DNA from 3 places in the Mesorhizobium sp. M0998 genome. Region 3 is predicted to be linked to each of the others. Evidence: predicted binding sites of a transcription regulator. Region 3 holds the regulator's gene; each other region holds the start of a gene.
What was found. The regulator LexA, encoded in region 3, represses DNA repair genes until DNA is damaged. The targets are predictions, from matches to a motif close to TGTTCNNNNTGTGTTCNG.

Region 1: a site for LexA is predicted at 1,772-1,789, ahead of NKH59_RS04805 (PA0069 family radical SAM protein). Genes of this name have one in related genera too.
Region 2: a site for LexA is predicted at 5,998-6,015, ahead of NKH59_RS14660 (DNA recombination protein RmuC). Genes of this name have one in related genera too.

The regions. Positions count from the first base shown of each region.
Region 1 is NZ_JAMYND010000003.1:280,708-288,420, reverse strand. Features, by position in the region: gene rnhB (ribonuclease HII) at 1-375, opposite strand, end outside; gene NKH59_RS04805 (PA0069 family radical SAM protein) at 543-1,697, opposite strand; gene NKH59_RS04800 (glycosyltransferase) at 1,849-2,352, shown strand; gene NKH59_RS04795 (phytanoyl-CoA dioxygenase family protein) at 2,541-3,515, shown strand; gene moaB (molybdenum cofactor biosynthesis protein B) at 3,549-4,091, opposite strand; gene NKH59_RS04785 (4-(cytidine 5'-diphospho)-2-C-methyl-D-erythritol kinase) at 4,078-4,980, opposite strand; gene NKH59_RS04780 (membrane protein) at 5,007-5,192, opposite strand; gene NKH59_RS04775 (S49 family peptidase) at 5,274-6,131, opposite strand; gene NKH59_RS04770 (tRNA1(Val) (adenine(37)-N6)-methyltransferase) at 6,219-7,019, opposite strand; gene NKH59_RS04765 (putative signal transducing protein) at 7,019-7,243, opposite strand; gene NKH59_RS04760 (polyprenyl synthetase family protein) at 7,670-7,713, shown strand, end outside.
Region 2 is NZ_JAMYND010000013.1:43,956-51,668, forward strand. Features, by position in the region: gene NKH59_RS14625 (LLM class flavin-dependent oxidoreductase) at 1-783, opposite strand, end outside; gene NKH59_RS14630 (DUF6481 family protein) at 1,014-1,442, shown strand; gene NKH59_RS14635 (DMT family transporter) at 1,525-1,830, opposite strand; gene NKH59_RS14640 (hypothetical protein) at 1,956-2,081, opposite strand; gene NKH59_RS14645 (transglutaminase-like domain-containing protein) at 2,297-3,106, shown strand; gene NKH59_RS14650 (cation diffusion facilitator family transporter) at 3,229-4,191, shown strand; gene NKH59_RS14655 (GFA family protein) at 4,259-4,663, shown strand; gene NKH59_RS14660 (DNA recombination protein RmuC) at 4,703-5,965, opposite strand; gene def (peptide deformylase) at 6,069-6,599, shown strand; gene fmt (methionyl-tRNA formyltransferase) at 6,616-7,545, shown strand; gene NKH59_RS14675 (GNAT family N-acetyltransferase) at 7,542-7,713, shown strand, end outside.
Region 3 is NZ_JAMYND010000031.1:22,541-30,253, reverse strand. Features, by position in the region: gene lpxB (lipid-A-disaccharide synthase) at 1-261, shown strand, start outside; gene gltA (citrate synthase) at 359-1,687, opposite strand; gene gltX (glutamate--tRNA ligase) at 1,867-3,288, opposite strand; gene NKH59_RS24815 (ComEC/Rec2 family competence protein) at 3,385-5,850, shown strand; gene lexA (transcriptional repressor LexA) at 5,844-6,578, opposite strand; partial or broken gene kynU (kynureninase) at 7,026-7,713, shown strand, end outside.

The sequences.
Region 1 (7,713 bases), on a different contig from region 3:
CTTCGGCCGGATTGACAGGCCGGCCACGGCACGGCGCATCGCCTCCAGGCTGGCCTTGAGGATGTTGGAGGCATCGATGCCTTCGGCGCTGACCGAGGCCATCGATACGGCGAGCGCGGAGCCGAGGATTTTCAGGAACAGCGCCTCACGCTGCAAATGCGTCAGCCGCTTGGAATCGTCGAGGCCGTCGGGGATGTTGGCGGGATCGAGCACCACCGCTGCCGCCACCACCGGCCCGGCGAGCGGGCCGCGGCCGGCCTCGTCCATCCCCGCCACCGGCCAAAGGCCTTCGGCCATCGCCCTCGTCTCGAACGAGAAGTCGGGTTTCTCGACGATTTCGAAGAGAAGCGGAGAATCGGAACGCGGGCGAGCCATGGTGCGGCGAGGTTCGCATCGGCTCCGATTCTCCGCAAGTCCCCTCCGGGTCGGGCGGGGCACCGGACCAGGAGGGGGCTACCGTCTGCAAGCCCGGGGACAGGACAGGCCGGACGGGATTTTTCGCCTGCTGCGGCCGCTTCAAGCGGCTGGCGCGAGACGCTTTGTCACAGCAGCATCAGCTGCTCGGTAGCCTTGGCGGCGGGGACGAACTGGTCGGTCCTGAGCGAGCGCCGCTCGGCGTTGAGGCCGAGCCGTTTGGCAGCTATCTCGAAACGCCGGCCGATCTGCCAGGCATAGGGACCGGAGCCTTTCATGCGCTTGCCCCATTCCGAATCGTAGTCCTTGCCGTCGCGCATCGAACGGATCAGCGACATGACGTGGCGATAGCGGTCGGGATAGTGGCGCAGCAGCCAGTCCTTGAAGATCGGCGCGACCTCCAGCGGCAGGCGCAGCAGCACATAGCCGGCCTCGCGCGCGCCCGCTGCCTGCGCCGAATCGAGGATGCGCTCCATCTCCGGGTCGGTCAGTCCGGGGATGATCGGCGCGACCATCACCGAGGCCGGAATGCCGGCATCCGAAAGCTGCCTGATCGCCTCCAGCCGCTTGGTCGGCGTCGACGCTCGCGGCTCCATCGTTCTGGCCAGCATCCTGTCCAATGTCGTCACCGACAATGCCACCTTGGCCAGCCCGCGTTCGGCCATGCGTGACAGAATGTCGATATCGCGTGTCACCAGCGCCGACTTGGTGACGATGCCGACCGGATGGCCGCGCGCCTCCAGCACTTCGAGGATCTCGCGCATGATCCGGTATTGCTTCTCGATCGGCTGATAAGGATCGGTATTGGTGCCGATGGCGATGGTGCGCGGCTGGTAATTATCCCTGGACAATTCCTTGTCGAGCAGCCGCGCCGCATCCGGCTTGGCAAACAGCTTCGATTCGAAATCCAGCCCCGGCGACAGGCCCATGAAGCTGTGCGTCGGCCGCGCGAAACAATAGACGCAGCCATGTTCGCAGCCGCGATAGGGATTGATCGAGCGGTCGAAGGAGATGTCGGGCGATTCGTTGCGCGTGATGATGGTGCGCGGCTTCTCGACCTGTACCTCGGTCTTGAACGGCGGCAGCTCCTCCAGCGAATTCCATCCATCGTCGAACACATGCCGGCTGACCGGCTCGAAACGGCCGGACGGATTGATGCCCGCCGACCTGCCGCGATTGCGGTCCGGACGGACACGCATGCCGCTCTGCTCGATCATCGCATTCGCCATTTCGGCCCTGCCAGCGCCGAAGGCTGCAATATCGGCACGCACGATCTGTTCCATCTTGGCCCTTTCCCAGGGACTGTCCGCCCGCTGTCGAATCGCTCTGCTCATGAATGTATTCCTATCGTATCGATGAGAACAAAGCAAGAACTTTCTCGCGGTGCGCCGCAAAAACTGGCGCTGCCCACCGCTTTCCGCTATTCGGCTAAACATGCTCAGCGTCCTGATCGAAACCCTGAATGACGAGGAGGGCCTTGCCCGCACGCTCGCCTCGCTGATCGGCGGCGCGGTCGAAGGCGTGGTGCGCGACGTTCTCGTCTGCGACACCGGCTCGACCGATCAGACGCACCGCGTCGCCGAACATGCCGGCTGCCACTATGTCAGCGGCGGCATCGCCGCCGGCATCAGGCAGGCCAAGGGCGACTGGCTGCTCTTGCTGGAACCGGGCGCGCGGCTGGGAGAGGGCTGGATCGACGAGGTCGCCGCCCATACCGCCAGGCAAACCATGGCGGCGCGGTTCTCGCGGGCACGCGGCAGCCGCACGCCGTTCCTGTCGCGCGTCTTTGCCGGAAATCGCGCTCTCGCCGAAGGCTTGGTGATCAGCAAGCGTCAGGCCGCGGCGCTGTCGAAGAACGCCCGCAGCGCCGAAGCGATCGCCCGCGGCCTGGCGACCAGGAGGCTCCACGCCGAGATCTGGGTCGCGCCGCGGAAGTGACGGCTTACCGTCCCGGTTATGGGAACTCCGCCCAAGCACATTTTCTGGCGGGTCGTCGTTTATTGTGCATTGCACAAAATCTGGCCGGGGGTTACCATTCCCGGCGATATGGGCGAATAGGGTTTGGGGTGTGCCGGAGCGGCGACGACTAACGTCGATGCTGTTCCCTCGACATTTTGAGGACCCCGATGACCCTTTCAAGCCCTGACAAGTCCGGCGCTGCAAGCCTCGAGGCGATCGCACGAAACGGCGGCACGCTGCGCCGCATCGCCGCCCGCATCCCGACCTATCTTTCCGACCTTCGCGAGAATCCGGCATGGCTGCCGATGTTCATGCTGGCCCGCACCATGCCGGCGCGGCGCCTGCACTGGCGCGGTGCAAAGCCCGTTCCGCCGGCGCGCAATGTCGGTGAAACGATGTTCGCCGGCGTCGATCGCGATGCCGTCGTCGGCGCGCTGCGGACGGAGGGGCTCTATTCGGGCCTGATGCTGCCGGCCGCCATCCATGAGGAGATTGTCCGCTTCGCCGAGCGCACGCCATGCTTCGGCAATTTCGACCGTCGGCTGGAATTCCTGCCCGAAAAACACGCCGATGCCGAAAAGCATTTCGGCCGCCCGCTGCTCAGCGGTCACTATTTCGAACGGGTCCTCGACTGCAACGCTGCGGTCGCCGTGCAGCGCGATCCGCTGCTTCTCGATATCGCAGCGCACTATCTCGGCAGCCAGGCCAAGCTGATCACCACCCGCGTCTGGTGGAGCTTTCCGACCGGTGGCGTCTCGGACGCCGACAAGAACATGGCCTCGCTCGGCAAATACCATTTCGACCTCGACGACTGGCGCATGCTGAAGTTCTTTTTCTACCTGGTGCCGGTCGACGCCGACACTGGGCCGCATGTCTATGTCCGCGGCTCCCATAACCGCCGCATCCTGAAGCATCAGCTGACGCTGCTGGTCGGCCATTCGGCGGAAGAGGTGCTGGGCGTCTACGGCGAGCAGAGCCCGGTCACGCTGACCGGGCCGGCCGGCCTCGGCTTTGTCGAGGATCCGTTCGGCTTCCATATGGGCACCGTGCCGACGCTCACGCCGCGGCTGATGATGGAGGTTGGCTTCGGCGTGTCGCCGCCGTCGCGCCGGCGTTTTCACGGCGAGCCGGTCATTCGCTAAACCGAGGTCGCTTGGCTGATACTTCGGTTCGTCTCAGCCGCGCCGCAAATGCTCGTCCAGCCGCGGCATGATCTCGACGAAGTTGCAGGGCATGTGCCGATAGTCGAGCTGCGGCTTCAAGATGCCGTCCCAGGCGTCCTTGCAGGCGCCGGGCGAGCCCGGCAGCACGAAAACGAAGGTGGCGTTGACGACGCCGCCGGTTGCCCGGCTCTGGATCGTCGAAGTGCCGATCTTGTCGTAGGAGATGCGGTGGAACACTTCGGAAAAGCCGTCCATGCGCTTTTCGAAGATCGGCTCCAGCGCTTCCGGCGTCACGTCGCGGCCGGTGAAGCCGGTGCCGCCGGTGGTGATGACGACATCAATCGCTTCGTCCCTTGACCAGCCCAGGACCTTGTCGCGGATCTTGTCGCGGTCGTCGGTGACGATGTCGCGGGCGGCCAGGACATGGCCGGCCTCGGCAATGCGGTCGGCCAGCGTCTGCCCGGATTTGTCGTCGGCGAGGCTGCGCGTATCGGAAACGGTCAGTACTGCGATGTGCACGGGAACGAAGGGGCGGCTCTCGTCAATCCTGGCCATGGGCATCAACCTCCGATGTCACGCTTCGCGTCGCCGCGACAAACCAGTCGGGATGGCGGCTGCGAATATCGACGGCCGCGCGCTTGGCCACATTGCCGGTCTCGAACAGCCCGAAGCAGGTGGCGCCGGAGCCGGACATCCTGGCAAAACCGGCTCCGGCCTTGTTGAGCACGGAAAGCGCCTTGCCGATCGCGGGCTGGATTGCGCGCGCCGCAGGCTCGAGATCATTGCGGGTGATCTCCAGCCAGTTGCGGATGCTGTGGAAGTCGAGGTTGCGCGGCAGCGGCGGCAGTCCCGCATTGTCGCGGCGGCCAAGCGCTTCGAACACGTCGGCCGTCGAGACGGCAGTGCCGGGATTGACGAGCACCAGACCCAGCGCCGGGAAACCCGGCACGAGCGTCAGCTCGTCGCCGATGCCGCGGGCTATCAGCGGCTTGGCTGCGAGGCACATCGGCACGTCGGCGCCGAGCGACAGGCCGATCCGCGCCAGTTCGGCATCGCCGATGTCGAGGCTCCAGGTCTGGACCAGGGCGCGCAGCACAGCCGCCGCATCGCTCGACCCGCCGCCGACACCGGACGCGACCGGCAGGTTCTTTTCGAGCCTGATGGCGACAGCCGGTGCGTGCTGGGGACCGGCCTCGCGCCGCAGTGCATCGCGGCCTCTCACCACCAGATTATTGTCGTCGACAGGCACCGCGGAGGCGTATTTGCCGGACATGGAAAACCCATCGCTGTCGGCAAGTTCCGTTTCGATGCGGTCGCCGAAGCGCGTGAACACAGCCAGGCTTTCGATCGTGTGATAGCCGTCGGCGCGCTGGCCGGTGACGTGCAGCGCGAGATTTATCTTGGCGTGCGCATGCGAAACCCGGATGCCGGCCTCGGCGTTCACTGGCTCGGCCGCGAGGGGGACGACGGTCAATCCTTGGCCAGACGGTATTCGCCGGTCTTCGGGTCCTTGACCAATGTTCCCATTGTACCGTTGGCGGCCTGCTTTTCGGTACGCCGCACCTTGGCGGTCACACGCTCGGCTTCCCTGACGAAGGAGCGGTAGCCGAAATAGGCGGCAATGCCGACGACGGCGAAGAAAATGATCTGCGGCATGTCAAACTCCTCCCTCGCAAGGCCGGCAAGGCCGCCGGTCGGGTCGGTTGATGATTTATGCTAGACGCTTTCACCGGCTTTTCAAAGCCCGAAGCGCGCCCACAGCGCGCGCTCTTCCGCCGCATCGATGACGCCGCTTGCCGCGGCGGCGGCGATATCGGGCGCCGAAAAGCTCGAGCCGAACAGGCCGAAGCGGCCGAACAGGCCGCGCGGCGCGGTGATCAGCTTGAGCTGGGTTTTCGGCCCGAAACGGCTCTTCAGCACGCTGCGCATGTCGCCGAGCGCATCGACCAGTCCGAGTTCAAGCCCCTTCTTGGCCGTCCAGAACAGGCCGGTGAACAGGTCGGGATCGTCCTTGAGCTTGCTGCCGCGCCTGTCCTTGACGAGGTCGATGAAGGTCTCGTGGACCTCGAGCTGCAGCGCCTTCAGGCGCTCGACGTCCTCCTTCTTTTCCGGCTTGAACGGGTCGAGCACCGCCTTGTTCTGGCCGGCGGTGTGGACGCGGCGCTCGATGCCGATCTTCTTCAACAGCTCCGGAAAGCCGAACGAGGCCGACACCACGCCGATCGAGCCGACGATGGAGGACGGGTCGGCAAAGATCTCGTCGCCGGCGACCGCGATCATGTAGCCGCCCGATGCCGCCACGTCCTCGACGAAAACCAGGACCTTCTTGTTCTTCTCGCTCGCCAGGTCGCGGATGCGCCTGAAGATCAGCCGCGACTGCACCGGCGAGCCGCCTGGCGAATTGATCGAGATGGCGACCGCCGGCGCGTCGAAGGAAAACAGCTTTTCGAGAAGGCCGGCGGTGGAAGCGAGCGACAGGCTCGGCCGGAACTGGCCGCCGCCGGGCATGATCGTGCCGTGCAGCCGGATGACCGGAATGGTGACGACGGCGGAGCGCCAGGATTTCGGCAGCAGGCGGTTGAAAAGGCGTTTCACGAGGGGGCGGTCTCCGGTCGATTTGCTTGACGCATGTAGGAATTCGCCGGCCAACGGCAATGCCGTCACCCCGGCAATCAGAATGGATCAGTCTCCGAAAAGCGACGCCAGCCCGTTATTGATCAGCTCTGCCCGCTCCGAAGGGCCATTGCCTGAATAGGCATGCAGCATCAGCGGTGGTTGGATCGACAGTTTGCCGCGTGCGCCGAGTGCTGCCCGGACGACGATGCGGATCGCCGCCGCTTCGGGGCGAGGATGGACGGCCAGCATCTCGGCATCGCCGAAGCGGCCGGCGATGGCATCGAGGATGGCGCCGAGCTGTTCCGGCCGGGCGATGACGGCCAGCCCGCCGCCCGGCCTGACCACCGCGGCCGCGCTGCGGATCCAGCTGTCGAACAGCCCGTCCTCCGAGACATGCGCGGCCTTTCTCAGCGGATCGGGCGTCGCGCGATCCTCGGCGGCATTGAACGGCGGGTTCATGATGACGAAATCGAAGCTGTTGTCCTCAAGTCCGGCGGCCGTTCGCGCCCGGCCCGACAGCGCGACATCGGCGACGAGCACCGAGGCGCGGTCGCTGAGATGCGCATTGCCGGGGTGGGCAAGCGTGGTGGTGGCGAAGGCCGCCATTTCCGGGGAACGCTCGACGAGCACGGCCGCGGCCCCGGGGCAGCGCGACAGGACCGCCAGGCCGGCCGCACCAGCGCCCGCGCCAAAATCGGCAAGCCGCCCGGCGAAGGAGGACGGCACGGCAGCCGCCAGCATCATCGCATCCATGCCGGCGCGGTGGCCCGCCTTTCTCGGCTGCACCAGCCAGAAGCGACCGCGATGAAAGGCATCGACCGTATGAGCCGGCATGTCCGGGACAAGGGCAGCGGGCGACGCGGACATTATTTTTGGCGGATCTCGTTAGCGATGCCGGCATCCGTCAGGATGCGCCGCGCCGCATCGGCCTTGTCGGCGTCCACCATGACACGGCGGGGCAGGATGCCGATCGAGCCGTCGAGGACGCTCATGTTCTGGTCGGCGACGAAACAGCCGATGCCGGCATCGCGCATGAGCGATTCGACAAACGAAATGATGACGGCGTCGTTGGTGCGGATGAGCTCTATCATCGGATTAGGGCCATGATCTATCGATATGGTCGAAATGGCGCCTGAAACGGCAAGAAGATGCGAGGAGAAGCGTGAAGGTCGGGGTCTTTCCCCCGGCCGAGCGGTTCGACGACGCAGCTTGCAGCCGTTTCGGCGTCCGGAGGATGTGGTCCATCTGCCCGGCTACTTTGTCGCGAAGGACTTGAAAGCCGAATGGCTTCCTGCGCCTTCGCTCCGCGTATCCGGACGGATGGCCTCACACCATTTCGATCATATCGATAGATCATGGCCCTAAACTCGCAGTTTGCGGCGTTGATGTAAACGTAGGCGTGATCATGTACCAGAGCCGGCGCGCCAATTCGCCTCTTGCCGCAGCAGTGGGTGACACCCTAGAGTCTGTCCAGGGACCATGTTGCCGTCGTGCATATCGAGGTTGGGAGTTTTGCCGTGGGTGTCGTTCTCAACATTGAAAACGGGAAGCGCGAAGCCGC
Region 2 (7,713 bases), on a different contig from region 3:
GCCGATGCGGTTCATCACCTCGGCCTGCGGCCCGTAAAAATCGTCGGCTGCCTGGTCCGTGGTGTCGGCAATGAAGCCGTGCACGTTGAGACTGGTGGCAAGGCTTGCCGGATCGTTGCCGGCGCGCCTGGCTGCATCCCTGTAGATGTCGAACAGCGGTGCGAACCGCGCCGGCTCGCCACCGATGATCGCCAGTGCCAGCGGCAACCCGAGCACGCCCGCGCGGGCGACGGATTGCGGTGTTCCACCGACGGCGATCCAGATCGGCAATTTGTCCTGCAAGGGCCGGGGATAGACGCCGCGGTCGTTGATCGGCGCGCGCAGACTGCCCGACCAGGTCACCTTGACATGATCGCGGATGGCGAGCAGCAGGTCGAGCTTCTCGGCGAAGAGTTCGTCATAATCTTCGAGATTGTAGCCGAACAGCGGAAAGGATTCGATGAACGAGCCGCGCCCGGCCATGATCTCGGCACGGCCGCCGGACAGAAGATCGAGGGTGGCAAACTGCTGGAAGACGCGCACCGGATCGTCGGAGGACAGCACGGTGACAGCGCTGGTCAGCCTTATGCGCTTGGTCCGTTCGGCCGCCGCCGCCAGCGCCACCGCCGGAGCCGAGGCAGCATAGTCGGGACGGTGGTGCTCGCCGAGACCAAAGACGTCCAGCCCGACCTGGTCGGCGAGCTCGATCTCCTCGATCAAATTGCGCAACCGCTCATGCGCACCGATCGCACCGGGACCCGGTTCCGGGCTGACGTCGGCGAAGGTGTAGAGACCGAGTTCCATAGTGTGTCATCTCAGCGTTTTGTCTTGGCGCTACACGTAGCGATCAGTCCACCGCCCCGCCAGATGCCTGGATGGTGAACAGTGCGGGTGCCTTTCAGCCGAATTCAATCGAAATGGCGTCTCCCGGCTGCAACAGATCAGAATTTCATGGCTGGCATACCGTTTTGGCGCTTGAACTCTCGGTTTTCACGCGTATGTAAGCCTCGCAAATTGACTTCAGGGAAGTGGACTTGGCTATCTATAGGGAAAAAGACGTTTTCGAGCGGCGCAATGCCGCAAACGAGGCAAAGAAGGCGCTTCTGGAGCGCTTCAAGGCAAAGCCGGCGCCAGATGATCCAGCGGTGCTGGCACGACAGGCCGAGCGCAAGGCAATCCTCGAGGCCCGCGCTATACGCGAGGCCGAAAAGGCCAGGCTGAAGCAGGAAAAGCTGGCGCGCGAAGCGGTCGAAAAGGCCGAGCGCGAGGCAGCTGCCGAAGCGGCACGCATTGCCGCGGAAGAAGCAGCACAGGCCGAAGCGAAGATCCGGGAAGCTGAAGAGAACGAGCGCATCGCCCGTTTTCTTGCCGACGAGGCCGAACGCAAGGCCAAGCGTGACGCACGCTATGCCGCGCGCAAGCAGCGCACCGGCAGGACGCCGCCCGGCTTCTCCGCGCGATAGCGCCTTCCGGCACTGATCAGCCGAATTCAAGAATCAGGGCCGCCTTGCAGCGGCCCCGAACGCGTTCGTCTGTCAGAATCGGCTAAGCCGCGAGCTTCAGTCCCATGATGCCGCAGACGATTAGCGCGATGCAGGCCAGCCTGATCGCCGTCGCTGGCTCGCCGAGCAGCCATATCCCCAACAGCGCCGTGCCGATGCCGGTCCACACCGCGTAAGCGGTGCCGACCGCCAACGCCTTCAGCGCCAGGCCGAGCAAGGTCAGGCTGACGATCATCGAGGCTACCGTCAGGACGGTCGGCAGCGGCTTCGAGAATCCGTCGGTGTATTTGAGGCCGATCGCCCAGCCGATCTCGAACAGGCCGGCGAGGAACAGGAAAACCGACGACATCGGAACGCTCCGTTTCGATGGCTTTGCCTTCGCCGCATCCAAGGGGATGCGCGTGAGCTTAGTGAACAATCATACCCGGCCGCGTTTGCGGCCGGTCGAAATAAGCCGAAACGGTAGCTGCGGCTCTACTTGTCCTTCAGCTTCATCGCCTTCACCGGCGGTGCCTTCAGGGCCGGCGCCGGAGCCGGTTTCTTCGCGTCCTTCTTCGGCTTGCGGGCCTCCTTGCCTGCCTTCATCGCACCCTTAGCCATGATTCGTTCCTCCAGTTGATATCTGGCGAAGTGAAACAAGAGAAAACGCTCGACTGCAAGAGGCCGCTGCCGTGCAGTCGCCTGGCCGATGGGCTGTCAACCGGTTTCTAATTCCCTCGTAAACCGCAGCGGTCCGTGCCATGGTCTTCTTCGCACTGCAGCATCAGCCCTCGCGTTTCGCCGGCTGATGATCAGGCAGGCCGGTCAGGACGACAATGCGGATCCACATCGGTTGCCAGATGAGCTTCGACTTCCCGCAGGAAACACCGCTGATCGCGATGCTAAATGTCCATTATTCGCGCGCATCCGATCTTGAGCGGCCGGATTTCCTGACGTCGAACCCGCCGGTGCCGATCGAGAGCTACCGCGACAGTTTCGGCAATTGGTGCAACCGTTTCGTTGCGCCGGCCGGGCGCTTTGCGTTCGGCACGGACGCGGTGATCCGCGCCCCCGGCTCCTTCGAGACGCGCGAGCTGACGGCGTGGCAGCACGAGGTCCGCGATCTGCCGTCGGAGACGCTGCTGTTCCTGCTGCCCAGCCGCTATTGCGAGAGCGACGTGCTGTCGAATGAAGCGTGGCGGCTGTTCGGCAGCACCCCGCTCGGCATTCCGCGCGTCCAGGCGGTCTGCGACTTCGTCCATAACCACATCGTCTTCAACTATTTCAATGCGCGGCCGACGCGCACCGCCGCCGAGGCCTATCGCGAGCAGAGTGGTGTATGCCGGGACTTTGCTCACCTCGCTGTTGCCTTCTGCCGCGCCCTGAACATTCCGACCCGCTACTGCACCGGCTATATCAGTGATATCGGCCTGCCAAAGCCGTGGTCGGACATGGATTTCGCCGCCTGGATGGAAGTCTATCTCGGCGGCCGCTGGCACGCGTTCGACCCGCGCAACAACGCGCCGCGCATCGGCCGCATCCTGATTGCCTCCGGACGCGATGCCGCCGATGTGCCGCTGACCCACATTTTCGGGCCGGGCGCGCTGGCTGGCTTCAAGGTCTGGACGGACGAGGTCGTCGAATAGCCCCGCGCCGCCCTTTTGAACAACTGACCTTGTGAACAACTGGGCGCTTCAGGCGTTGTGAGAGCTGTGGAGCGTGGGCGGACGCTCCGCCAATCTCGAGGCATCAACCAGGGCAGCACACCATGGCGGCGCATGGCGGGTCGAAAAAAGTGATCTATGCGGCGCTCGCCGGAAATCTTGCGATCGCACTGACCAAATTTGCCGCCGCCTTGTTCACGGGCAGCTCGGCTATGCTCTCGGAAGGCGTCCACTCGCTCGTCGATACCGGCAATGGCAGCCTGCTGCTTTACGGCATGCACCGTGCCGCCCGGCCGGCCGACCGCACGCATCCGCTCGGCCATGGCCGCGAGCTGTACTTCTGGAGCTTCATCGTTGCGCTCCTCGTCTTTGCACTGGGCGCCGGCATATCGTTCTACGAAGGCGTGACGCACATCATGGCGCCGGAGCCGATTGCCAACGCCAAGGTGAACTACGCTGTCCTTGGCCTTTCCTTTCTCTTCGAAGGCACCTCTTGGCTGGTGGCGCTGAAGGAGTTCCGCCACCAAAAAGGCAGCCACGGCTGGCTCGAGGCGGTGCAGCTCAGCAAGGATCCGAGTGTCTACACCGTACTCTTCGAGGACAGCGCGGCACTTCTCGGCCTCGTTGTCGCCTTCGCCGGGATATCGGCGGCGGAACTGCTGGACATGCCGAAGCTCGACGGCGCCGCGTCGATCGGCATCGCGCTGATCCTGGGCGGGACCGCGATCTTCCTGGCGCGCGAAAGCAAGAGCCTGCTGCTCGGCGAGCCGGCTTCGCCCGAGGTGCAAACAGAGGTGCTGGCCATCGTCCAGCAGGACCCGGCGGTGCAGCGGGCGAATGGCGCGCTGACGCTGCATATGGGTCCGCAGGAGATCGTCGCCGCTTTGAGCATCGAGTTCGAGGATCATTTGTCGGCGCCGGAGATAGAGACCTGTGTCGAGCGCCTGGAGACGCGGCTGAAGGCGGAGATGCCGGAGGTGACGCGGCTCTTCGTCAAACCGCAGACCACCGGCACCTGGGAACGCCGGAGCAAGGCCTTGGCGGCGTCCGGAGGGGAACCAGCCTGAGGAAAATGGCTGCGCCATCGGGCAGTCCCGGTTATGATTGCGGGCAAAAGCTCCAGGAGGAACGAAGATGAAAATCGACGGCGGGTGTCATTGCGGCGCCATTACTTACGAGGCCGAGATCGATCCGGAAAAGACCACCATTTGTCACTGCATCGATTGTCAGAAGCTAACCGGAACGGCCTTTCGCGTCACCGTGCCGGCGTCCGAGGACAATTACAGGATCACCAAGGGCACGCCGAAGATCTACATCAAGACCGGTTCGAGCGGCGCCAAGCGCGCCCAGGCATTTTGCGGTGAGTGCGGCTCGCATCTCTACGCCACTTCGGCGGGTGAGGGACCGAAGGTTTACGGTATCAGGGTCGGCACGGCACGGCAGCGCGAGCAACTGGTGCCGAGAAAGCAGATCTGGCACCGCTCGGCGCTGCATTGGCTGCCGGAATTCGAAGGCACAACCATCATCGAGGAGCAGTAGCGCCAGACCGGGGCGAAGCCTCCGGTTCCGGCGCAGCTCTCAATCGTCGCCTTCGACGACCCTTAGCCTCAACTGCCCGGTTTTCGAATCGGCGACGCGCGGGCTGCTTTCCGCTTTTGCTCCGCTGCCATTCGAACCGGGGGTGTCCTCCGCCGGCTGCACGCCAAACTCCAGCGCCTCGATCTTCTGTCCGCGCCTGGTCACCTTCGATGTCGAGACCAGGATGTCCTCGATGTCCTTGGCCGATTGGCCGAAATGCGTCTGCAATTTGCGCACCCGCTCGTCTAGCCGGGAGACGTCTTCCATCAGCCGGATAACCTCGCCCTGGATCAGGTGTGCCTGCTCGCGCATGCGGGCATCCTTGAGGATCGCCTGGATGACCTGGATCGACAGCATCAAAAGCGATGGCGAGACGATGACGATCCGTGAGCGATGCGCCTTCTGGACAACGGCCTCGAAATTCTCGTGGATTTCGGCGAACACCGATTCCGAAGGCACGAACATGAAGGCGGTGTCCTGCGTCTCGCCCTGGATCAGGTATTTTTCGGAAATATCGCGGACATGCACCTCGATGTCGCGGCGGAAAGCCTGTGCGGCGGTCTTCTGCAGTTCGGCGCCTTCGGCGGCCCGGATGGCATTCCAGGCCTCGAGCGGAAACTTTGCATCGATGGCAAGCGACGGTGCGCCGTTCGGCATCTTCACCAGGCAGTCGGGCCGGCTGCCATTCGACAAGGTCGCCTGGAATTCATAGGCGCCGTGCGGCAATCCGTCGGCGACGATAGCTTCCATACGCGACTGGCCGAAGGCGCCGCGCGTCTGCTTGTTGGAAAGGATCGCCTGCAATTGCACGACCTGGCCGGCCAGCGACTGGATGTTGCCTTGCGCGATATCGATGACCGCCAGCCGTTCCTGCAGCTTGGCGAGGCTCTCATGCGTCGATCTCGTCTGCTCGGTCATGGTCTGGCCCAGGCGGCCGGTCATGGCATCGAGACGCTGGCCGATCGACTGTGTCAGTTCCGCCTGGCGCGCCCCGAACACTTCGGCGATGGCGCCCATGCGGCCCTGCATTTCCGCCTGGCTTGCCAAGATGCCGGCCATCCGCACCTCGGCGTCGCGGGCGTGGTCGGCGGCTTCGGCGGCCGCCACTGCACGCGCCTTGGCCGATCGCCAGAGCGCAACGACGAGCGCCACGAACAGTCCAAGGAACAGCATTGCGCCGAAACCCAGGGCATGGCCGAGCGTGATCGTGGTGGCGCCTAGGCGGGCGACAGGTTCGGACAGGATGGTGGCCAGATCGTTCATGTCGACAGCATAGATGATTCGGTCTGCCAGCACAGATCAAAACGTGAACGACCCGAAGGCGCCCCGGTTGACGCTTTTCCTGCGAGGTCTTAGGTGAGACGCCATGTCGATCAAGCCGCTTATCATCCTCCCCGATCCCGTCCTGCGCCAGGTTTCAAAACCGGTCGAGCGTGTCGATGGCGATTTGCGCAAACTGGCCGGCGACATGCTGGACACCATGTATGACGCGCCCGGCATCGGCCTCGCAGCGATCCAGGTCGGCGAACCCTTGCGCATGCTGGTGATCGACCTCGCCAAGGAGGACGAGACGCCGGCGCCGCACGTCTTCATCAATCCCGAAATCCTTGAAAGCTCCGACCAGCGTTCGGTCTATGAGGAAGGCTGCCTGTCGATCCCCGATTACTATGCGGAAGTCGAGCGCCCCGCCGCGGTGCGGGTGAAATATCTCGATCGCGATGGCAAGCTGCAGGAGATCGAGGCCGAGGGGCTGATGGCGACCTGCCTGCAGCATGAAATCGACCACCTCAACGGCGTGCTGTTCATCGATTACATCTCCAAGCTGAAGCGCGACATGGTGGTCAAGAAATTCAAGAAGCTCGCCAGGGACAAGGCGCCGGGCAAGATGGTGGGGTAGGCGTCGACGAATGCCCCTGCGTGTCATCTTCATGGGTACGCCCGAATTCTCCGTGCCGACGCTGCGGGCGATTGCCGGGGCCGGGCACGAGTTGGCAGCCGTCTACACGCAGCCGCCGCGCGCCGGCGGCCGGCGCGGGCTCGAACTGACGCCGTCGCCGGTGCAGCGCGAGGCCGAGCGGCTTGGCATCGAGGTGCGGTCGCCGGTGTCGCTGAAGGGCGAGGCGGAGCAGGAGGCGTTCCGCGCGTTGCGTGCCGACGTCGCCGTGGTGGTCGCCTACGGGCTGCTTCTGCCCAAACCCATTCTCGAGGCGCCGCGGCTCGGTTGCCTCAACGGCCATGCATCGCTGCTGCCGCGCTGGCGCGGCGCTGCCCCTATCCAGCGCGCCATCATGGCCGGCGATACCGAAACGGGCATGATGGTGATGCGGATGGAGGAAGGCCTCGACACCGGCCCGGTGGCAATGGTTGAAAAATGCGCCATTGGACCCGACATGACGGCCGGCGATCTGCACGATCGGCTGATGGTCTTGGGTGCTTCGCTGATAGTGCAAGCGCTCGAACGGCTGGAGCGGAATACGCTGACATTTACCACACAGGCGGAGGTGGGGGTGACCTACGCCAAGAAAATCGATAAATCGGAGACTCGCATAGACTGGCTGCGACCTGCCGGCGACGTGCACAACCAGATTCGCGGCCTGTCGCCCTTTCCCGGTGCATGGTGCGAGGCCGAAATCGGCGGCCGCGTGGAACGGCTGAAACTGCTTCGCTCGACGCTCTCGCAAGGCGCCGGCGAACCGGGAGGAATTCTCGATGACCGGCTGACGGTCGCCTGCGGGTCAGGCGCGATCAGGCCGGTCGAAGTTCAACGTGCGGGCGCAAGGCCCATTGCCGCGCAGGAGTTTCTGCGCGGGGCCAGGCTCGAAAAAGGAATGAAATTGTCATGAGCATGATGTCCATACGCGCGGCGACGCCGCGGGACCGCGAGGCGATCCGCCTTGTCGAAGAACACGCATTCGGCCAGCAGACCGAGGCCGGACTGGTCGACGCGCTGGTCACCGGCGGTGATGCCGTCGTCGAACTGGTGGCGGACGAAGACGGGCAAGTGGTCGGCC
Region 3 (7,713 bases):
ATGCGCATGGCGCAGCCGCTGATCAAAGTATGGAGCGCAGCCTTGCCCAATCTCATTGCCGACCGGCCGGTTGTGCCGGAACACTACAATCAATATGTGCGGCCGCATTATCTGGCGCGGCAGTTGGAAGCGCTGTTCTCCGATACCGCCTACCGCACCTGGCAGAAGCACGGTTTTGCCGACATTGCCGGGCGTATGGCAACCGCCAAACCGTCAGGCGAGATTGCCGCGGGTGTGGTGATGGGGATGGTGAGGAAGTGAGTGAATTGTGAATAGTGAATTGTGAATAGTGGTTTCTATGGACAGGGAGCGACGCTTCGCTACTCCCATTCACCATTCACCATTCACCATTCACCATTCACCGCTTCGCGATTGGTACGTAGTCTCGTTCCGGCGCGCCGGTATAGAGCTGGCGCGGGCGACCGATCTTCTGGTGCGGGTCCTCGATCATCTCCTTCCACTGCGCGATCCAGCCGACGGTGCGGGCGACCGCGAACAGCACGGTGAACATGGTGGTGGGAAAGCCCAGCGCCTTCAGCGTGATGCCGGAATAGAAATCGACGTTCGGATAGAGCTTCTTCTCGATGAAATAGGAATCGGTCAGTGCGATCCTTTCCAGCTCCATGGCGATGTCGAGCAGTGGATCGTCCTTGATGCCGAGCTCGCCCAGGACCTCGTGCGCGGTCTTCTGCATGATCTTGGCGCGCGGATCGTAATTCTTGTAAACGCGGTGGCCAAATCCCATCAATCGGAACGGATCGTTCTTATCCTTGGCGCGCGCAATGAATTCCGGGATGTGATCGACATGACCGATCTCGCCCAGCATGTTCAGGGCTGCCTCGTTGGCGCCGCCATGTGCGGGACCCCACAGGCAGGCGATGCCGGCAGCGATACAGGCAAAAGGATTGGCGCCCGACGAGCCGGCCAGGCGGACGGTCGAAGTCGAGGCGTTCTGTTCGTGATCGGCGTGCAGGATGAAGATGCGCTCCATCGCGCGGGCCAGCACCGGATTGATCTTGTATTCCTCGCAAGGCACGGCGAAGCACATATGCAGGAAATTGGCTGCGAAATTCAGCTCGTTCTTCGGGTAAATGAATGGCTGGCCGATGTGGTATTTATAGGCCATCGCCGCGATCGTCGGCATCTTGGCGATCAGCCGCATTGACGCGACCATGCGTTGATAGGGGTCCGAGATATCGGTGGAATCGTGATAGAAGGCCGACAGCGCGCCGACCACGCCGCACATCACCGCCATCGGATGCGCATCACGGCGGAAGCCGGTGAAAAAGCGCGACATCTGCTCATGCACCATAGTGTGGCGCGTCACCCGGTAGTCGAAATCGTCCTTCTGCGCCTTGGTCGGGAGTTCACCATAGAGCAAGAGATAGCAGACTTCGAGGAAGTCGCCGTGCTCGGCCAATTGGTCGATCGGGTAGCCGCGGTGCAAAAGAATGCCGGCATCGCCATCGATGAAGGTGATTTCCGATTCGCAGCTCGCCGTCGACGTAAAACCGGGATCGTAGGTAAAGACGCCGGCGGTGTTGTAGAGCGAACCGATATCGATGACGTCAGGTCCTACCGAACCACTTCGTATCTTGAATTCATGGGTTTTGCCGCCGAGTTCCAGCTTGGCCGTCGATGCCTGGGTTTTGCCGCCAAATTCCATTTTTGTCGCAGGTTCGGTCATAGCAAACTCCTTTTTGTTTCCTCAGGCCGGCAAAGGCAAAATATCTGAACCCAACACGTCAAAAGCATCGGAATACGCACATTTGCGCCCGCAATTGAATCTGCGCGGCAGATTAGGCCAAGACCCAATGTTGCACTGCGAAACACACCTTTCAATGCCAATCTTCTTGGGCCAGTTTGCTAATCGATTTGATCAGCGATCCGCGCCAGGCTTTCCTCGCGGCCAAGCACGGCAAGCACATCAAAGACACCTGGCGAGGTACTTTTGCCGGTGAGCGCGGCGCGCAAAGGTTGGGCCACGGCGCCGAGTTTATGGCCGGCGGCCTGCGCATAGTCGCGGATCGCGGCTTCGGCTGAGGCGGCAGACCACTCCGAAACCGTGGCTAGTGCCGCATGAGCGCCCCGCAGGATCGCGCGCGCCTCACCGCTGAGCAGCGCCGCCGCCTTCTCGTCGACCGGCAGCGGCCGTTCGACGAAAAGGAATGCAGCCCCTTCAACAAGTTCGACCAGCGTTTTGGCGCGCTCCTTCAGGCCCGGCAACGCGGCAAGCAGTTGCGCCCTGCGTCTGTCGTCGAGGCGAGCGGCGATTGCCGGGCCGCCTTCTAGATAGGGCAGAGTGGCGATGAAGATGTCGAGCAGCGCCGCGTCGTTCATCCGGCGCATATGCACGCCGTTAAGCGCCTCGAGCTTGGCGAAGTCGAAACGGGCGGCGCCCTTGTTGACGTCGCCAATGTCGAACCATGTAATCATGTCGGCGATCGACATGATCTCATCGTCGCCGTGGCTCCAGCCAAGCCTCGCCAGATAGTTGAGCAGCGCCTCCGGCAGGTAGCCCATGGCGCGATAGGCTTCGACGCCAAGCGCACCGTGCCGCTTCGACAGCTTGGCGCCGTCGGCACCGTGGATCAACGGGATATGCGACATCGACGGCACCTCCCAGCCCATGGCGTGATAGATTACGGTCTGGCGTGCGGCGTTGGTCAAATGATCGTCGCCGCGGATGATGTGGGTGATGCCCATGTCGTGATCGTCGACGACGACGGCATGCATGTAGGTGGGATTGCCGTCCGAGCGCAGAATAATGAAATCGTCGAGATCCTTGTTGGGAAAGCGCACGTCGCCCTGGACGCGGTCATGCACCACCGTCTCGCCGTCTGTCGGCGCCTTGATGCGGATCGCCCCCTTGGCGCCGGGCGGCGCCTCCGACGGGTCGCGGTCGCGCCAGCGCCCATCATAGCGGGGCGGAAGCCCCTTGGCTCGCGCTGCCTCGCGCATCGCCTCCAGCTCCGCCGGCGTCGCGTAGCAGTAATAGGCCTTGCCCACGCGCACCAGCTCCTCGGCCACCTCGCGATGGCGCGGCGCGCGCTCGAACTGCGAGACAGGCGCGCCGTCCCAGGTGAGTCCGAGCCAGGAAAGCCCGTCGAGAATGGCTGCCGTCGCCGCATCCGTCGACCGCTCACGGTCGGTATCCTCTATACGCAGCAGCATCGTGCCGCCCGTGTGCTTGGCGTACAGCCAGTTGAACAGCGCCGTGCGCGCGCCGCCAATGTGCAGATAGCCGGTGGGCGAGGGGGCAAAACGGGTGACGACCTTATCGGGCATGGAACTCTCAGGCGGGCGAAGGAAGTGGGTTTGCGGACTTTCGCGCGTTGCGCGTTCATGTAGCATAGGAGGTCGAGGGCGCAAGGGGCAGACCCGATGGCTGTGCGAGGCCGTGGTGCGGGCGAGGGCGAGGACGTTGGCAGCGACGTCAGCGAACGCTTGCTGTTTGCCGCTCCCCCGCCTGTCCTGCCGGCACCGGCATTGCTACCTGCTCCGCGCTTCGATGCTCCGTCGCTGCCGGCCAGCGACCCAGCAACGGTTCTCGTGCCCGCGGGCGAGCCTATCGTACGCCTGCGCAGGCGTTTCCGCCTCCCGTCACCGTCCCGTATCCGCAACAGCGTAACCACAGCGGCCGGTCTGGAACTCGACCGCGGCATCGCCTTCCTGCTGGTGCCGGTGTTCCTCGCATGCGGGGTGGTCGTTTATTTCGGGCTGTCGGTGGAGCCGGCCTTTCCACAGCCGATCGCAATCGCGCTCCTCGCGACCCTTTGTGCCGTCGTCTCGCGGTCATGGCCCAGGACGCGCCTGTGCTTCATGGTGGCGCTGCTCTGCGCGCTTGGCGTACTTGCCGCCAAGTTCGAAACATGGCGTGTCGGAACGCATATGCTCGGCTCCGAAATCTCGACGCGGCTGACGGGTCGCGTCGTATCGTACGAGCCCATGGCGAGCGGCCGCATCAGGCTGACAATCGATGTGATCTCAACCGCCAGGCCGACACTGCGCTACATGCCGGAACGGGTCCGCGTTTCGGCGATGAAGATACCGGCTGAGCTGACCGCCGGTTCCGAGATCACCGGCTATGTGCGGCTGCTGCCGCCGACCGGCCCGGTGCGGCCCGACAGCTATGATTTCTCCTTCGACAGCTATTTCGCCGGTATCGGCGGCAGCGGCTTTTTTCTCGGCAATCCGAAAATCGTGTCGTCGGACAGCATGCCGCTTGCCGCGCAGCTTTCTTCCGCGATCGAAGACGCGCGTGAATCCATCGCCGACCATATCCGCAGCCGCATCGGCGGTGCCGAGGGCGAGATTGCTGCTGCTCTGATCGTCGGCGTGCGCGCCGGCATTCCCGAGGAGATCAACGAAGCGATGCGGCGCACCGGCATCTACCACATCATCTCCATCTCGGGGCTGCATATGGCGTTGGTCGCCGGCACCATCATGGCGCTGCTGCGGGGTGCCTTCGCGCTGTTTCCCGATTTCTCATCGCGACGGCCGGTCAAGAAATATGCCGCGGCCGCCGCGCTTTTTTCGATTGCGGCCTACCTCGTCTTTTCCGGCATTGTCGTGGCGGCCGAACGCAGCTTCATCATGCTGGCGGTGATGCTTATCGCCGTGCTGTTCGACCGGGCCGCGCTCACCATGCGCAACCTGGCGATCTCGGCCATCGCGGTCATCCTGGTGTCGCCGCACGAGGTGGTCGGTCCGAGTTTCCAGATGTCCTTCGCCGCGACGGCGGCCCTTGTCGGCGCCTATGCAGGCTGGTCCGATTACCGCGCCGGGAGGGCCACCACGCCGCCGCCGCGGAAGTCGCCGCTACGCCTTGCCACGCGAAAGGTCCTGCTGGGCATGTGCGGTCTGGCGATGACCTCGACCATTGCAGGGAGCGCCACGGCGCTTTTCGCCATATGGCATTTCCAGCGCGTGGCGCCGCTCAGCCTGTTCGCCAATCTGGCCATCATGCCCATCGTCTCACTGGTCGTCATGCCCTTCGCCGTTCTCAGCGCGCTGGCGATGCCGTTCGGTGCGGATGGCCCTTTCCTCTATGTCATGGGCAAGGGGCTGACGGCGATGATCGCCCTGTCCGGGTGGATCTCGGAGCGCTCGCCGATCGATGCGGTCGGGCTGATTTCGCTGAGATCCGTCCTTCTGGTGACGATCGCCCTCGTCATTGCCAGCATGGCGACGACGTGGTTGCGGCTGGCGGCACTTCCTTTTGCGCTCGCCGGCTTGCTGACGACAACGCAGACACGCATACCCGACGTATTGGTCTCGGAGGACGCACGGCTGGTCGTGCTGTCGATCGGCAGCGGTGAACTCGCGGTCAACCGGGCACGCCCGAATGAGTTCACCATCGACAACTGGAAACGCGCGCTCACATCAGAGGCTATCGTCGCGCCGGAAACACCTGGAAAGAACGACCCGCAATTCGACATTGCCGATCCGGCCGACCTACCGCCGGGCATGCCGTTCATTTGCACGGACGGCCTCTGCCTTGCCAGGCATCCATCCGGCGCGATCATCGCGCAAGCCAAGGACCGCGATACTGCGCGGCCAGCCTGCGCCTTTGCCAGCTTGATCGTCATCGACGACGCCACCGCCCATAACCCCTGCTACTACGACCGGCTGGTCCTCGTCGTCACCAAACGGCAACTGGCGCGCGCGGGAAGTGCCGCCGTCTATTTCGATCCACAAGCGGCAACACGCGCCGAGATCCGCTTCGCCGTCGAAAAATCATACCGGCCCTGGCACGTGCAGCGGAAATTTTCACGCGCGGCACGGGGCCTGCCGCCATACCGCCGGGCCGACAACCCCAAAGCCGGCGCCAAGGGCGGAGCTCAGTAGCGGCGGATCAGTCCGACGAGCTTGCCCTGCACCTTGACCCTGTCTGGTCCGAAGATGCGCGTCTCGTAGGCCGGATTGGCGGCTTCCAGGGCGATCGAGGCGCCCTTGCGGCGGAACCGCTTCAGCGTCGCTTCCTCCTCGTCGACCAGTGCCACCACGATCTCACCGGGGCTCGCCGTATCGGCATTGCGGATGATCACCGTGTCGCCGTCGAAAATGCCGGCCTCGATCATCGAATCGCCTTTGACCTCGAGCGCATAATGCTCGCCGCCCATGATCATATCCGGCGGCACCGAAATCGAATGCGTCTGGTGCTGGATGGCGTCGATCGGCACACCGGCAGCGATGCGGCCCATCACCGGGATCGAAACGGCGGCGACGACATCGTCGTCATTTCCGGCTGCGGGCACGCGCGACGATGTCGGCTTGCCTTGCCGAGGGGCGCCTTGCCCAAGACTGCCCTGGATGACACTCGGCGAGAACTTGCGTGCCGCATTGAGGCCGGGGGCGATCGAGTCAGGCAGGCGTAGCACTTCCAGCGCACGGGCCCGGTTGGGCAAACGGCGAATGAAGCCGCGCTCCTCCAGCGCCGTAATCAGCCGGTGGATTCCGGATTTGGAAGCCAGGTCGAGCGCTTCCTTCATCTCGTCGAATGAAGGCGGGATACCGCTTTCCTTCAACCTTTCGTGGATGAACATAAGCAGTTCGTGTTGTTTGCGTGTCAGCATAGCGACCCCCAACAGAATCAGAAAAACAAACCCAGAACAAACACTATCTGTTCCAGTTGTGTTCCGCAACTGTTTAAAGTTTAATGAATGCGTTAAGGCTCGGGAAACAAACGACGTCCCCTACCGGCGTACCGCATTTTCACCGCCGCAAGCCTCATCGCCTTGATTCTGCTTTCGTTTGCGCCCTTCTGGCCTCCTAGATGGCGGCACTGGCATCGGCCGTCGGTCGGCAAAAGGCACGGAATTGAACCCTTATCGACTGTGCGGTTTGGTCAATGCACCGTGAACGAAACGAACTCAAAACGCCAACCTCGGGTTAAGTCCCGGTTTCCACCGTCTGGTCAGGCTGCTTCTCGCCGGTGGAGCCTTGCTGCGCGCAACCAGGTAATGGAAGAACAGTCGATGCGTGTCCGGCGTTGCGTTGGATCTTGGGGGAGCAGACAAATCATGACAGGAATTCCCGATCTCGTGGCCATAAAGGCGATGGATGCCGCGGATCCGCTGCGCGCGATGCGCGACCGCTTTGTGTTGCCGCAAGGAGTGATCTATCTCGACGGCAATTCGCTAGGAGCTGCTTCACGTGCCGCTTTCGATGAACTGCACAAGGCCGCGACCGAAGAATGGTCGCATGATCTCATCCGCGCATGGAACACGGCCGGCTGGTTCAACATGCCGCTTGAACTTGGCGACCAGCTCGGGCGCCTGATCGGTGCCGCGGCCGGCCAGACGGTGGTCTGCGACACGACATCGGTCAACATCTACAAGCTGCTGCACGCCGCCATGGCCATGCGACCGGAGCGGCAGGTCATCGTCGCCGAGGGCGATAGTTTTCCGACGGACCTCTACATGGCCGAGGTGTGGTTTCGACGCGAAAAGATACGCTGCTGCGCCTCTCGGGAGTCGACGCGCCGACCATCGAAGAGCTGATCGACGAACGCACCGCCGTGGTGCTGGTCAACCACGTCAACTATAGGTCGGGCGAACTGCGCGACATGCCGGCGCTGACGCGCAGGGCTCAGGAAGCCGGGGCGATGATCGTCTGGGATCTCTGCCACACCGCCGGCGCGATGCCAGTCGAGCTCGACAAGGCAAACGCCGATTTTGCCGTTGGCTGCACCTACAAATATCTGAATGG